2 regions of the Mycoplana sp. BE70 genome follow, and region 2 is predicted to be linked to the other one. Evidence: riboswitches for the same ligand, from Rfam matches in the RefSeq annotation. Region 2 holds a riboswitch; the other holds the start of a gene.
The links. Region 2 has a riboswitch for FMN ahead of ribB (3,4-dihydroxy-2-butanone-4-phosphate synthase). Riboswitches for the same ligand answer to the same signal wherever they lie in the genome.
Positions count from the first base shown of each region.

Region 1: linked by a shared signal. The riboswitch ahead of J2Y48_RS21545 (DMT family transporter) and the one ahead of ribB (3,4-dihydroxy-2-butanone-4-phosphate synthase) in region 2 are both predicted to bind FMN.

Region 1 covers NZ_JAVDTM010000013.1:130,516-137,806, forward strand. Annotated here, with positions in the region: gene J2Y48_RS21530 (DNA repair exonuclease) at 1-1,073, opposite strand, end outside; gene J2Y48_RS21535 (MarR family transcriptional regulator) at 1,258-1,737, shown strand; gene J2Y48_RS21540 (esterase-like activity of phytase family protein) at 1,843-4,035, opposite strand; gene J2Y48_RS21545 (DMT family transporter) at 4,126-5,046, opposite strand; FMN riboswitch at 5,130-5,277, opposite strand; gene hupB (DNA-binding protein HupB) at 5,400-5,675, opposite strand; gene lon (endopeptidase La) at 5,884-7,291, opposite strand, start outside.
Region 2 covers NZ_JAVDTM010000005.1:295,596-302,886, reverse strand. Annotated here, with positions in the region: gene J2Y48_RS11730 (site-2 protease family protein) at 1-128, opposite strand, end outside; gene J2Y48_RS11725 (FMN-binding glutamate synthase family protein) at 578-2,236, opposite strand; gene J2Y48_RS11720 (hypothetical protein) at 2,339-3,037, opposite strand; FMN riboswitch at 3,651-3,797, shown strand; gene ribB (3,4-dihydroxy-2-butanone-4-phosphate synthase) at 3,923-4,561, shown strand; gene J2Y48_RS11710 (NnrS family protein) at 4,937-6,139, shown strand; gene J2Y48_RS11705 (cytochrome P450) at 6,403-7,291, shown strand, end outside.

The DNA of each region.
Region 1 (7,291 bases), on a different contig from region 2:
TCGACGAGCACGGCCAGTTCGGCGAGCGCGCCAAAGCCTTGCTGCGCGTCGTCGACCTGCGGCGAAACGACGGCAACCTCGGCGGCTTCGATCCAGCAGTTGCCGACGCTTTCGGCAACCGACTGCAGCTCGGCAGCCAGCAGGTCGTGGTCGCGGCGCAGACGCCAGCCGAGCGGGGTGGCGCCGAGAAGGGTGACCCGGCAGACGAGATGGTCCGCACGGGCTTCCGCCTTGGCTTGCTCCAGAGCGACCCGGACGCTGCGAAGCATCGACGGCCATTCCTCGGCACCGGCGAGATCGATCGAAACGCGCTCGAATGCCGCAATCGCCAGGAAATGCTCGTCGGCCGAGAAGCTACCGTCGTCATCGATCGTGACAAGGGTGACGGACTTCGCACCCGCCTCGTTGATGTCGCGGCCCTGGGGAATGCCCGGCATGACGATCATCGGGTGGTCGCCGTGGACGGCGCGCTGATGGATATGCCCAAGTGCCCAGTAGTCGAAACCGTGGCCCGCAAGATCGGCAACGCCTGCGGGAGCGTAGTTGTCGTGCCGGCTCGAACCGGCAAGGCTGGTGTGCAGCATGCCGATGTTGACGGCGTCCGGCACCGGTGCCTTGAAGCTCGGCAGCAGGCTCGCCGACGCGTGCGGCTGTCCAAAGCTGACGCCGTGCACATGGATCTCGCGGCCGTTCGCCAGGGCACCGGCCTTTACCGTCCGGCCACGCCCGTCGAAGACGTGGACGTTGTCCGGAAAGGTCAATTCGCGGGTGATCTGCGACTGCGCGTCGTGATTTCCACGGATGACGAAGACGCGCACCCCGGCCGCCTCCAGGCGCCGCATCTGGGCCACGAGAAAGAGTGCCGTCGTCATGGAGGTCTGCGAGCCGTCATACAGATCGCCGGCGATCAGGAGAGCGTCGACCTGCTCGCAGATGCTCAGGTCGACGATCCGCTCCAGCGTCCGTCGTGTCGCACCGCGCACAAGCGTCGCCAGTTCTTCGTTGCGCAGGGCCAGCGAGGCAATCGGCGAATCGAGATGAAGATCGGCGGTGTGGACGAAGCGGAAGGGCATGCCCGACATTCCCCCGCGTGTGTTGTCGGGTCAATGCTCGAAAGGGCGGATCCTCAGGTTATACGCTGCTCAATACTGTCAGCAGCATGGGTTAGCGCGCTTTGTTCAACGTTAGCGTTGAAACCAGACGCCCCGTGGCAATTCTTTTGACATGGTCCCTCAATATACCTATATATTCCATCTCATGAATGACACGATCGAACTCGCGCAGGGCATGTTCAAGCTCTACCATCAGGTCAGCCGTCTCGTGAACGAGGCCATGATGGATGAAGGCGTGTCGCTTGCCCGCAGCAAGTTCCTGTTTTTGCTTTCCTGCGAGGGGCCGCAGCGCTCGACAGATATCGCCGCGACGCTCGGTTTCGCGCCGCGGACCGTAACCGAAGCGATCGACGGGCTGGAGCGCGACAAGCTGGTTTTGCGCGAACCCGATCCAAGGGACCGTCGTGCGAAGATCGTTTCCATCACGGAAACGGGGCGCGCCGTCATAAACGCCGCCCTGGAGCCCAAAGAGAAGGTCGTGAAGGCGATCTTCGACATCCTGGAAGAGGGCCAGAAGGCTCAGCTCGCCGAAATTCTCGAATGCCTCAGCACGCGAACGCTGGAACTCCAGCGCGAACGGGACGAGGCCAGATTCAACCTGCCAGAGACGCGCGCCATGGACTGAAACGGGGCCGCCGCTCTAGGGCCGCTCAGGCAAACTGTTGCGACGCCGTCATCCGAAATACAAAGGCCGGGAGCCCCGCTCCCGGCCTTTGTGTTCTTGGTGCCATTACATCGCGTTCATCGGGCCGATGCCGAAGAACAGCGTCTCGCCCGAGGAACCATCGACGCCGTCGTTGTCGGTCACGACATAGCCATTGCCGGCCGCGTCGACCGTAAAGCCCTCGACCTTGTCGACGACATAGCCGTTCAGCGCCCTGAGATCAGGAATAAAGTCCCGCACCTCTTCCTTCTTGACGATCGGTAGCGCCTCACCCAACTTGGCAGGCTTCAGGTCCGACAAGGCAACCCGGAAGAGCTTCTTCAGCTTTGCTTCCTTGCCGATCAGGTTGTCGCGCTCGATGACATAGGCATAGTCGCCGTTGACAGTGATTTCCGACAGGCCGACCCAGCCCTTGCCCGCCTGCTCCAGCGGATAGCGGACGGCGCCCCATTCTTCGGTCGAGGGCTTGTAGGAGACGAGCTTGACGAAGCCCTTCTCGTCATCCTTCCATTCGCGCTGCACCGCCATCCACAGCACCATGTCGTCACCCTCGCCGACGCTGGTGATGCCCTCGAAGCCGAAGCGGGTCTCACCTGCGCGGAGCTCGGTAGGGATCGCAATTTCCTTCTTGATCTCGCCCTTCTTGTTCACGCGCAGCAGCGCGTTCGCATAGAGCTTGTCGGCATCGCCTTCGGAGGCGAGCCAGAAACCGCCCTCCCCGTCATTGGCGACACCTTCGATGTCGAGCTTTTGCGCCGGGGCGCCGTCACGAGTGATGGTGAGCTTGTCGGTGATCAGCGCCGGCGTCTGCGTTGCGTCAATCGTGAAGATCGCCGGATCGGACGAATAGACGGAATCGCTGACGGCATAGAGCTTTCCGGGCTCGCCTGGCACCGCAGCCAGGCCGGACAGCGCGCCAAAACCAACCGGCAAACCATCCTTGTCCGCCGACCTGATTTGCGGATAGGCCGCTACGCCTTCCGCGCGCTCGTAGATCATCACGTGCGAACGGGCGCCGCCGTCCTCGACGAGATCGGTCTCGTTTGCCGTCACGAACAGGTTGCGGCCGGGAATGGCGACCGCGCCTTCCGGACCGATGCCCGACGGCAGAAGCTGCAGCAGTTCGGGCTCCGCGTCAGTGTCCTTGTAGACCGCGACGATCGAGGCGCGTTCGGAAAGCACGAAGAAGAGGTTGTCATTGCCGAACGTCGCCGCTTCCAGCCCCTCCGGCTCGATACCCTTGGAGTTGCGCTTGTCCGGATAGTGGCCGATCGCAGCGATCGCGTACTCGAATGAGGGACCGCTTTCGTAGAGGACCTTGCCGGTCTTGTCGAAGATCGTGAAGCCGCGACTGCCGCCTTCGTAGTCCCCTTCGTTGGCAACCACCAATCGGTTGTCGTCCAGCCACTTCACAGCGTCCGGCTCGCGCTTCTGTCCGTCCTTCTTGCCGGTGAAGGAAATGGCGCCATCCTTCTTGGTGTCGATGTTCTTCAGGTCAACCGAGCCGGCCGAAAAGTGGCCCTTCACGGTACCACTCTTGGCGTCGATAATGACGATGTGGTTGTTCTCCTGCAGGGTCAGGGCGATCTCGTCCTGGCCATTGAAGGAAACGAATTCCGGCTCCGGGTCATCGCCGGCGATTTCGGCGAGCCCGGTCAGCGTGACGTGCTTGACCGTCGCGCAATCCGGCACGCCGTCCTTCAGCGACAGGATCACCAGATCGCCAGCCGGCATCTGCGGCAGCGCGCCGTCGTTCAGGTCCTCATCGCGCTCGTTCTCGATGGCGATTGCAGCAAGCGTGCCGTCCCTGTTGATGGCGATCGAATCCGGCTGGCCGCCGAGATCGCAGGTCGCTTCCGTCTTTCGCGTCGCAATGTCGACGGTCGCCAGCAGCCCGGATGGCTTGACGAAGCTCTCGCGAGTGTTGACCGCGACCAACGCCTTGCCGCCAACGACGGTAACCGAGGTGGGCTCGCCCTCGAAGGCGACCGTGCCGGCAGCCTTCGGTGCCTTCGGCTCGGTTATGTCGATGAAGCCGACCGCGCTCATCGGGCTGTCGGAATAGACCAGCGTGTTGCCATCTGCCGTTGCCGTGATGATTTCCGACGAGGTCGGCGCCTTGGGATCCACACCGTCGGGCATGTTGTCGGCCACGGCGAACGAGGCAATCCGGTTGAAGACCGGTTCGGCAGCGGCCGGAAAGGCAACGGATGCGAGAAGTACGGCGGTGAGCACCGTACCCAGTGATCGGTTGGTCATCAAATTTTCCCCATGTGTCGAACACGCGATAGATGCGGTTCTGCGCGATGGGGATGACAGGCGCATGACAGCGTCCTCCATTTGCACGGCCTATCCTCTCAAGCCGCGGGTCTCGGTCGCCATTCTCTCCCGCCGCATTTCGCTGCGCATGATGAAGAGCGATGCACCGAGGATCAGCGTGGCCCCCAGCCAGAGGTAACCGGCCGGCGCGTAGCCGAAGACCAGCCAGCCGGCGAAAACGTTGAGCGGCAGCTTCAGATCGTCGAACGGCTGAACGTAAGCCGCATCGGCCACCGTATAGGCGAGCGTGAGCAGATACTGTGCCAAGACCGTCAGCACGCCGGCAAAAACGAACAGGGCGAGCGCCACGCCGCTTGGCACCGCAAAACCGGCGGCGAACGCCAGTGCGCCGTTGATCGGCGTCAACAGCACCAGAAGCCAGATGGTGATGGTTTCGGGGCGCTCGATTGCGGTCAGGCTCTTGGTGATCAGCGAAGACACGCCCCACAACAACGCCGAAAGTATCGGCAGAAGCGCCGCCCAGGTGAACTCGTCCGTCCACGGCTGAAGGATGATCATGGCGCCGGCAAAACCGATGGCTGTGGCGGCCCATCGGCCGGGACCGACATGTTCACGGAGGAAAAGACGCGCACCGAGGATGATGAAGAACGGCGACGTCATTACCAGCGCGATGGCCTGCCAGATCGGGACGGAGGCCAGTCCGGCGACCCAGGCACCGACGCCGAAGGCGGCAAACGCAACTCGAACGACATGCCGCCAGGGATGGGCAGTGCGCATCGCCGCCAGCCCGGCCCGACGCAGGAAAGGTAGGGAGAAAACGAGTGCGAAGGCATATTGCCAGAAAGCTGCGGACGCGGAGGGAAAGCCGACCTTCATCGTCAGCCACTGCGTGACGACATTGAGGACGGCAAAAGCGATACCGGCAAGGACCATGAAGGCGGCACCGGCCATGGCCCGGGAAAACGGCAGGCCGCGAAAAGTCTGATTCATGTCATGCATCCCGAACACAGAGACCAACACAAATCAGGACGCATGAAGGCGAGACGACGGGCAGCCCCTGCCCTTCGTGACGCAATCATTCTCTTTCATCCGGACTGTAACCGTCGGCTCCGGATTCGCACCGGATCTGCTGACCCTTTCCGATGGATGGAAAGGCGCTCGCGGGCTTGGGCTAGTACCCTTACCGCCGGTGGGGACTTTCACCCCGCCCTGAGAACGACGCACCCGTAGAGCAATCCGCCGGAGCCTGCAAGACCCCGGAAATGCGAAAGGGTCCGGCTTGAACCGAACCCCTCGACCAACCTGGACGGCCGTCATCGTGACTGGCCGTCCGGCGCACCCGATCAGCCGTTTACGGCGTCCTTCAGGCCCTTACCGGCCGAGAACTTCGGCACGTTGCGGGCAGGAATGTCGATCTCCGCGCCGGTCGAAAGGTTACGGCCCTTCGAGGCTTCGCGACGCGATACGGAGAAATTGCCAAAACCGACGAGGCGAACGTCGCCGCCGTTCTTCAGTTCGCCCTGGATCGTCTCGAATACGGCGTCGATAGCCGACGCGGCATCCGTCTTCGACAGGCCGGACTTCTCTGCAACTGCGGAGACGAGTTCGTTCTTGTTCATGTTTCCACCCCTTTCATACGGTTCGAAACGACTCATACATAAGTCGGGGGCAGAATACGCATCGACCTTGCCGCCGCAACGGGGTTTCGTCCACAAACGTTGAAATTCCGGGCTTTTCACAGCCTTTTTCAACGAAAAAGGCCGGCGTTGCCGCCGACCTTTTGCGTTTCTGCCCTGCAAAGGGCAGATTTTAAGGCTTCGTTTACCCTCAGTGGGCGACCGCAGCCCCGGTTTCGTCGACCGATTCGACGGTTGCAACCGGCTTCGATTCAACCATCGACGGATCCCATTCGATCGGTTCCGGCTTGCGGACCAGCGCGTGTTCGATCACCTCGCCCATGCGCGAAACCGGAATGATCTCCATGTTGTTCTTCACGTTGTCCGGGATCTCCGCCAGGTCCTTGGCGTTTTCTTCCGGGATCAGCACCTTCTTGATGCCGCCGCGAAGCGCTGCAAGCAGCTTCTCCTTGAGACCACCGATCGGAAGGACCCGACCGCGCAGCGTCACCTCGCCCGTCATCGCAATATCCTTCGAGACCGGAATGCCGGTCATGATGGAGACGATGGCGGTCGCCATGGCGATACCGGCCGACGGACCATCCTTCGGCGTCGCGCCTTCCGGCACGTGCACGTGGATATCGGTCTTGTCGAAGCGCGGCGGCTCGATACCGAAATCGATAGCGCGCGAGCGGACGTAGGATGCCGCCGCCGAAATCGATTCCTTCATGACGTCCTTCAGGTTGCCCGTGACCGTCATGCGCCCCTTGCCGCCCGGCAGGCTCACGCCTTCGATCGTCAGCAGCTCGCCGCCGACCTCGGTCCAGGCGAGCCCCGTGACGACACCCACCTGATCCTCGCGCTCGGCTTCGCCGTGGCGGAAGCGCGGCACGCCGAGGAAGTCGTGGATGTTGTCCGCCGTCACCTCGACCTTCGTGGCCTTGCCCTTGATGATCTCGGTCACCGCCTTGCGCGCGAGCTTCATCAGTTCGCGCTCGAAGTTACGCACACCGGCCTCGCGGGTGTACTGCTGGATTATCGCCATCAGCGCACCGTCGGTGACGGAGAATTCCTTCTCCTGCAGCGCGTGATCGCGGATCGCCTTCGGCAGCAGGTGACGCTTGGCGATTTCGCGCTTCTCGTCCTCGGTGTAGCCGGCGATGCGGATCACTTCCATGCGGTCCATCAGCGGCGCCGGAATGTTCAGCGTGTTTGCCGTGGTCACGAACATCACGCTCGACAGGTCGTACTCGACCTCGAGGTAGTGATCCATGAAGGTCGAGTTCTGTTCCGGATCCAGCACCTCGAGCAGAGCCGACGATGGATCGCCGCGGAAGTCCATGCCCATCTTGTCGATCTCGTCGAACAGGAAGAGCGGGTTGGACTTCTTCGCTTTCTTCATCGACTGGATGACCTTGCCGGGCATCGAGCCGATATAGGTGCGGCGGTGGCCGCGGATCTCGGCCTCGTCGCGCACGCCGCCCAGCGCCATGCGGACGTACTCGCGTCCCGTAGCCTTGGCGATCGACTTGGCAAGCGAGGTTTTGCCGACGCCCGGAGGACCGACGAGGCACAGGATCGGGCCCTTGATCTTGTTCGAGCGCGCCTGCACGGCCAGA
Region 2 (7,291 bases):
TCCCAGGCCGCCGGTGCTCCGCCGATCCGATAATGCATGAGCCAGATCCAGACGAGCAACAGCAGGAAAGTCATGTGCATGCGGATGGCGGTGCCGCGGACAGTTCCAAGCGTTACGGACCATTCCATGGTATTCACCCGTTTTTGCAGCGGCACGTCGCCCCGTTCGCCCCAGCGATGTCGGCCGAAAAGAACGGCAGATATGCGAGGGCCAAGAGATTGACGCCGAGCTGAAGGATCGCGGCGCAGAGAGCCGTTTCAAGTGTGGCGTCACCCGTGCTTGCCGTCAAATCGATCGCACGCCGCCGGTCGGCGCGGGGTCGCAGCTATTGCTCGGCATTTTCTGCAGCACCATTCTAACGCGGGCGGAGACCTCCCGCAGATGTTCTCTATAATCGTAAGTATCGTCGAGATTTGGAGGTGTCGCGGACACGGCTATTGGGCTGTCCGGCGCGAGGACAGCACCCGCGGGTGCTTGCGGTTCGGAGAGCCGTGCAGCCCTCCGAACCCTATCCAAATATCCCGGTCATCTTGGACGCAGGACATATCGAGAACCGGAGCAGTCTTGCGGCCAGCCCTCAGGCGACGCGTTTGCGCGCCGTAAATGGCCCATGTGGAATTTCCGGCGGGGCGAACGTGTCCGCCGATGCCCGGTCCCAACGGCTGTGCCAGTCGGCGAGGCCTTCAATTTCCTCGTCAGCGAGCAGGAAGCCTTCGGGGAGATAGGGATAGGCTTCATTCCCATCCAGGAATTCATTGTCCTTCTGCCTGAACATGAAGTGGTAGGGCATGAAGTCGCTCGGATTGCTAAGCCCGGCCGCACCGGCGATCTCGCCCAACGCTTTCATCGTGTTGCGATGGAAACGTGCCACCCGGTCACTCTTGTCGCCGACGTGGATTGCTTTTTGGCGCAGCTTGTCCTGGGTGGCGATGCCAACCGGGCAGTGGTTGGTGTGGCAGGACTGGGCCTGGATGCAGCCCACTGCGAACATGAAGCCGCGGGCCGAATTGCACCAGTCCGCCCCCAGGGCGAGCGTGCGGGCGATGTCGAAGGCGGAAATGATCTTGCCGGCGGCGCCGATCTTGACCTCGTGCCGGATTCCCGCGCCACGCAAGGCATTGTGGACGAAAGTGAGGCCTTCCAGCATCGGCATGCCGACACGATTGGCAAACTCCACGGGTGCCGCACCGGTCCCCCCCTCCTTGCCGTCGACAACGATGAAGTCAGGGATGATTCCGGTCTTGAGCATCGCTTTCACCATGCTCAGAAACTCCCGGCGATGGCCGATGCAGAGCTTGATGCCGACCGGTTTGCCTCCGGACAAGTCGCGCAGCTGCCCGACAAACTCCATCAGGCCGACCGGCGTCGAGAAGGTGCTGTGGGCTGCGGGCGAAATGCAGTCGACCCCCATTGGAATACCGCGGGCCTCGGCGATCTCCTTTGAGATTTTCGATGCCGGCAACATGCCGCCATGGCCGGGCTTGGCGCCCTGGCTGAGCTTTATCTCGATCATCTTGATCTGAGGATCGGCGGCCAGCTCGGCAAACCGTTCAGGTGAGAAGGTGCCGTCGTCGTTGCGGCAGCCAAAGTAGCCGGATGCCACCTGGTAGATCAGGTCGCCGCCGCCCTGGCGATGGTAGCGGCTGATGCTGCCCTCGCCCGTGTCATGTGCGAACCCGCCCTTCTTGGCGCCCGTGTTCAGCGCGAGGATCGCATTTGCCGACAGCGAGCCGAAGCTCATCGCCGATATGTTGTAAAGGCTGGCATTGTAGGGCTGCTTGCAGGCAGACCCGCCGATCCTGACCCGGAAGTCGGTCGTCTTGATCTCCGTCGGCGCGGCAGAGTGGGTCAGCCATGCATAGCCGGAACCGTAGACGTTCTCGATCGTGCCGAAGGGCCGCTTGTCTTCGACACCCTTGGCGCGCTGATAGACGAGACCACGATCCTGGCGGCTGAATGGTTCTTCATCCCGGTCGCTCTCGATCAGATACTGGCGTAGCTCGGGACGGAAGCTCTCCAAAATAAAGCGCATGTGTCCGATGATCGGATAGTTGCGCAAGATCGCATGTTTGTACTGCCGCATGTCGCGCAAGCCGACGAGTGTCAACGCCACGAATAGTGCGGCGAAGATCCACATCCAGTGGCTGTAGAGGCTTGCCGCGATGATCGAGGCAAACGCAAGCAGCGCCACAAAAGCAAAGATGGCGTAGCGCTGGTATGTGGGGAAAACTCTCACGGCTGGAGACCCTCGGGAAATCAAACTCTCTATCGACAGCGGTCGGGAGCACCGACCGAGCGTGCCGCTGCTACAACGCAGCGGCACGCTCGTCAATTTGTCTTATCCGGCCTGCAGGAAGCCGACCTTGGCGGCGCTTTCGCTGGCGAAGTAAGTATAATGGAATGCATCGACCCGTCCGCTGATCAACGGCACTTCGTCGCGTCTCCAATACCAGGCGGTTTTGTTGAGTTCCTGCTCGAACGCAGGCGAGCTTGTGGCGGACCAGAAGCCGCCGATGCCACCAGGCTTCAGGGCCCGCTTTATCTGTCCGATCCCGGAGCTCTGATAGATAGCTTCGTTCGGCGCGCGCACGGTGAAGTCAGGTCCGTTGTCCGTGTCCATCAGGATCACGTCAAAGGGGTCCCGCTCTTCCCCCAGCACCTCCATTGCGTCACCAACCCGAACTTTGACACGGGGGTCTTGCAACGGATGGTCGGCAAGGTGTCCAATATGGGTTCGGTTCCACTCGACGATCTCGGGAACCAGTTCGCCCACGACGATCTCCGCATCCGGCTCCAGATGCTTCAGGGCCGTCCGCAGGGTGAAGCCCATGCCAAGGCCGCCGATGAAGATCCTGCGTGCCGGCGCACCGTGCAGCCTCAGGGAGCGTTTCGCGAGGATGTCTTCGGATTGGTGGCTGAGGTTCGACATCAGCTCCAATCCATTGTAGCGGATTTCGAACAGCTCGTTTCGTGTACGCAGGATAATCTCGTCGCCAGCAGAGTTGCTGGCGCGTGCCAGTTCGGTCCAAAGGGTCACGGCTATTCCTAACGATTTTTTCAGGCTGCCTTGCAGCCTCATATTACGCTTAAGGGTGTCGGAAGTTCGGGTTGCCCGGCTCGACTAGAGCCGCGGCAACCCGAAGGCATCGCCGACGGTTGCGCCGTTCTGGAATGCAAAGATCGCGGACCTGGCCGACGCCATGTATCGCCGGTCGCCAACCGCCTCGCCCGTCATCTTGAAAATGGACAACGGATCCCTTGCCCCGCCGACAGCGTCGAGCCGTGCAGGGTGAAAGCGATGACAGAAGATGGAGGTCTGGAATGCGGGAGATACACCCATTGACAGGCCCAATCAGTGCTGCGCTTGCGCGCTGGCAGAAGAACGAACCGCAAATGATGAGGATCCCGGGGCGGAAAAGTGTGCGGCGTCTGGTTCAGAAAGGCCCGCACCGGGACAAGCCGGGTGCTTCCTTAGCGAGCCTCGATATCCTGACGAATGTTTCCAAGCACATGATGTCTATATGGTTCCCGAAAAGGGCCGTTCAATGGCAATAGGACCAGTAGCATTTTCGGCGTGGATTAGCGAAGGGGCATCTTCGCGTCGAGGGACGCGCCCCCTTGCAATTTACGGTCGATTGCTCCTATCTTCGCGGCGTTCTCAGGGCGGGGTGCAATTCCCCACCGGCGGTATCGGGAAACATCCCGGAGCCCGCGAGCGCTTCCGGTCTCGCCGGAAGGTCAGCAGATCCGGTGCGATGCCGGAGCCGACGGTATAGTCCGGATGAAAGAGAGCAAGGTCACTGCAGCACTCCTCGCGGAGGCGCGACGGTGTTTGTTCGCCCAAGGGAAGTTTTGCCGATGCGCGCAGGCGCGAAGGCGCAACAATGGCCGGGATCCGGCCCAACCCTTGAAAGACCGAAGTATGACTATCCATAAAATTGAAGATGCGATCGCCGCCATTGCCCGCGGGGAGATGGTTATTGTCGTGGACGACGAAGGTCGCGAAAACGAAGGCGACATCGTCTTTGCATCTGAGGATGCGACGGCTGACAAGATCGCGTTCATGATGAACAAGGCCCGCGGCCTGATCTGCGTGTCTATGGAAGGTGCCCGTCTTGATGCGCTGGACATTCAACTGATGGTTCCCAACAACACGGAATCGCTCAAGACCGCCTTCACCGTTTCGGTCGACTACCTGCCCGGAACGACGACGGGCATCTCGGCTGCAGATCGCGCTGCAACCATCAGGGCTCTGGTCGATCCGGCTGCAAGGCCGGAGGAGTTCGCGCGGCCTGGGCATATTTTTCCGTTGCGGGCCAACCCGCAGGGCGTGCTCGGCCGCCCCGGCCACACGGAGGCTGCCGTCGACTTCTGCCGCCTTGCCGGCAAGACCCCCTCCGGCGTGATCTGCGAGATTGCCAACGACGACGGCACCATGGCCCGCTTGCCGGATCTCGAGATCTTTGCCGAACAGCATGGCTTGTGCCTCGTGACGATCGAGGATCTCATCGCCTACTTGCACGACACGCAACCTTCCCGACTTGCGGAAGCCGCCGCATAGGCGCGACGACCATCATTCCGGGGCGGCATCGGCCGCCCCGGAGTGATGCATGTCATGTCCCTCGTCTCCGTCCTCGACCTGGCCCGTAAGCCTCTCATCGATCGCCCGGCCATCCCGTCGTCCACGGATCCGCACCGGATAGCCATCGGCTGCGGCAAGGGCTGCGAGCCGTCCTGCCCTCTCCGGATCTCCCCCGACCCCGTTGGAGCAGCGCACCCGCATACTTGCGTTTTCGCAAAGAAGGCGCCCGATGGAGGCCCTATTCATGGCTTTGATTATTTTAGAAGACTGCTGCATGAGCCGGAAACACACCTCACTGACCGCCTCGCTGCATCCCATCCGGCGCGCGCACGCCATCACCGAAGGAAACTGACCATGGCGAGTCAAGCCCCGACAAAACCGTCTTCCGCAGTTGCGGGCTTCTTCTCGGCGGGCTTCCGCCCCTTCTTCCTCTTCGGTGCCCTCCAGCCGGCGGTGATGATGGCGCTTTGGGTCCCGTGGTTTCTCGGCTGGACGCAGCTGCCGTCGGCAATGCCACCGGTCGCCTGGCACCAACACGAACTGATGTTCGGATACGTGCCGGCGGTTATCGCCGGATTTCTGTTGACGGCGGTTCCGAACTGGACCGGTCGCAAGCCGCTGTCCGGTTGGCCGCTCTTTCTGCTTTTTGCGCTCTGGCTGGCCGGCCGCGTGGCGATCGCCTGCTCGGATTGGATCGGAGCCGATGCGGCCATGGTGGTGGCTGCAGGGTTCCTGCCGGTCCTTGCCATCTTCGTCCTGCGTGAACTGGTGGTTGCGGGCAACCGGCGCAACTACAAGGTCGTTGTTGCCCTCGGCGCGTTGTTCGCCGCGGAGCTTCTGTTCTTTTACGAAGTGAGCCGCTACGGTTTCGCCGAGATAGCCGATCGGCTGGCGATCGGCACGATCATCATGCTCGTCGCCATCATTGGCGGACGCATTATTCCGGCCTTTACCGGCAACTGGCTGCGCCAGAAAAATCCGGGCAGAATGCCATCGTCTTTCGACCGGTTCGACATGGCCGGCATGGCCCTCGCCTTCCTGGCTTTCGCCGCGTGGGCGATCGCAGCACGCCTTGAGGCCTTCGTTTGGCCGGCCGGCATCCTGATGCTGCTTGCTGCCGGTGCGCAGTTCGCGCGGCAATTGCGCTGGGCGCCGCTCCGCACCGTTTCCGAGCCGCTGGTGACGGTGCTGCATGTCGCGTTTTTCTTCGTTCCAGCCGGTTTCCTGCTGACGGGCGCAGCCCTGCTGTCGGGCGACATCGGCCTGCGTACCGCGGGCATCCATGCCTGGACGGTGGGCGCGATCGGCGGCATGACGCTCGCGGTGATGACACGAGCCACACGCGGGCACAGCGGCCAGATGCTGCGTGCACCCGCATCGACGGTCCTGGCCATCTATGTGCCGATTGTCCTTGCCGCGCTGGCACGGATCGTCGCAGCCCTTGCGCCGGAACTCACAGTGCTGCTCCTGCCACTTTCCGGGGCGTGTTGGATCGTCGCCTTCCTCGGTTTTGTCGTGCTCTACGGGCCGCTGCTCCTGCGTCACGGCGTCAGATAAGCGGCGCGGACATGCCGGAACAGCGGCCGCGCGCTGCACTTCGACCATCATGGCACGGAGCGCGACAAACGGTTGCTGCCTTTGCCCGCGGCATCCCAGCCGCTCCTCCCCGGTCCTGGCGGCTGCAATTATAAAGTGTGAGGTTCGCGACCTTTTCCCAACGGCCAATCAGGATTTGCGTCACACTCTTTGCGCCACGGCAAAGAACGCACGGCTCGACTTTCCCACAGATGGCAGGAGATCGACACGAGGGGGCGAGGCAGATGAAATCAACAGCCGGCACGGAATGCGACACCAACGGGCCGTCGGGCGGACCTGCCTTCGATTGGGACCCCCGCAGCGAAGCTGTTCTGAACGACCAGTTCCAGGCCTATGACCACATGCGCAAAACCTGCCCCGTTGCCCACAGCGATTATCTCGGCTGGTCGCTGTTTCGACATGAGGACGTCCTGAAGGCGCTCATGGATCATGAGACGTTCAGCAATGCCGCGTCGCGGCATCCATCCGTGCCCAACGGTATGGACCCGCCGCAGCACACCCCCTACCGACGGATGATCGAGACCTATTTCACGGCGGAACGGGTCGATGCCTTCGAGCCTGAATGTCGGGCCATCGCGCGCGAACTGGTCGCCGGCCTGCAAAAGGGCCACTCGACCGAAATCATCAGCGAATTCGCCGATCCCTACGCGGTCCGCATCCAGTGCGCCTTTCTCGGGTGGCCAGCCTCGCTGCACGGTCCGCTGCGCCAGTGGGTCCGCAAGAACCAGGAGGCCACCCTGGCCCGCAATACGGAGGCCATGGCGGCGATCGCGCTGGAGTTCGACGGCTATATCCGGGGCCAGTTGAACGAACGGGAGCATGCCGGTTCGGCGGCACCGGACGACATCACCACCAGCCTTCTCCGGCAGACCGTCGACGGTAAACCACTCGACCACGACGCCATTGTCAGCATCTTGCGCAACTGGACCGTGGGCGAGCTTGGCACCATCGCGGCTTGCGTCGGCATCGTCGCGGATTTCCTGGCGGATCGCCCCGAACTCCAGGCGGAGCTCCGCCGGGACATTGGCCGTTTACTTCCGGCCATCGACGAGATCCTGCGGCTGCACGCACCGCTGATATCCAACCGGCGTGTGGCGACAAAGCCGGTTGAAA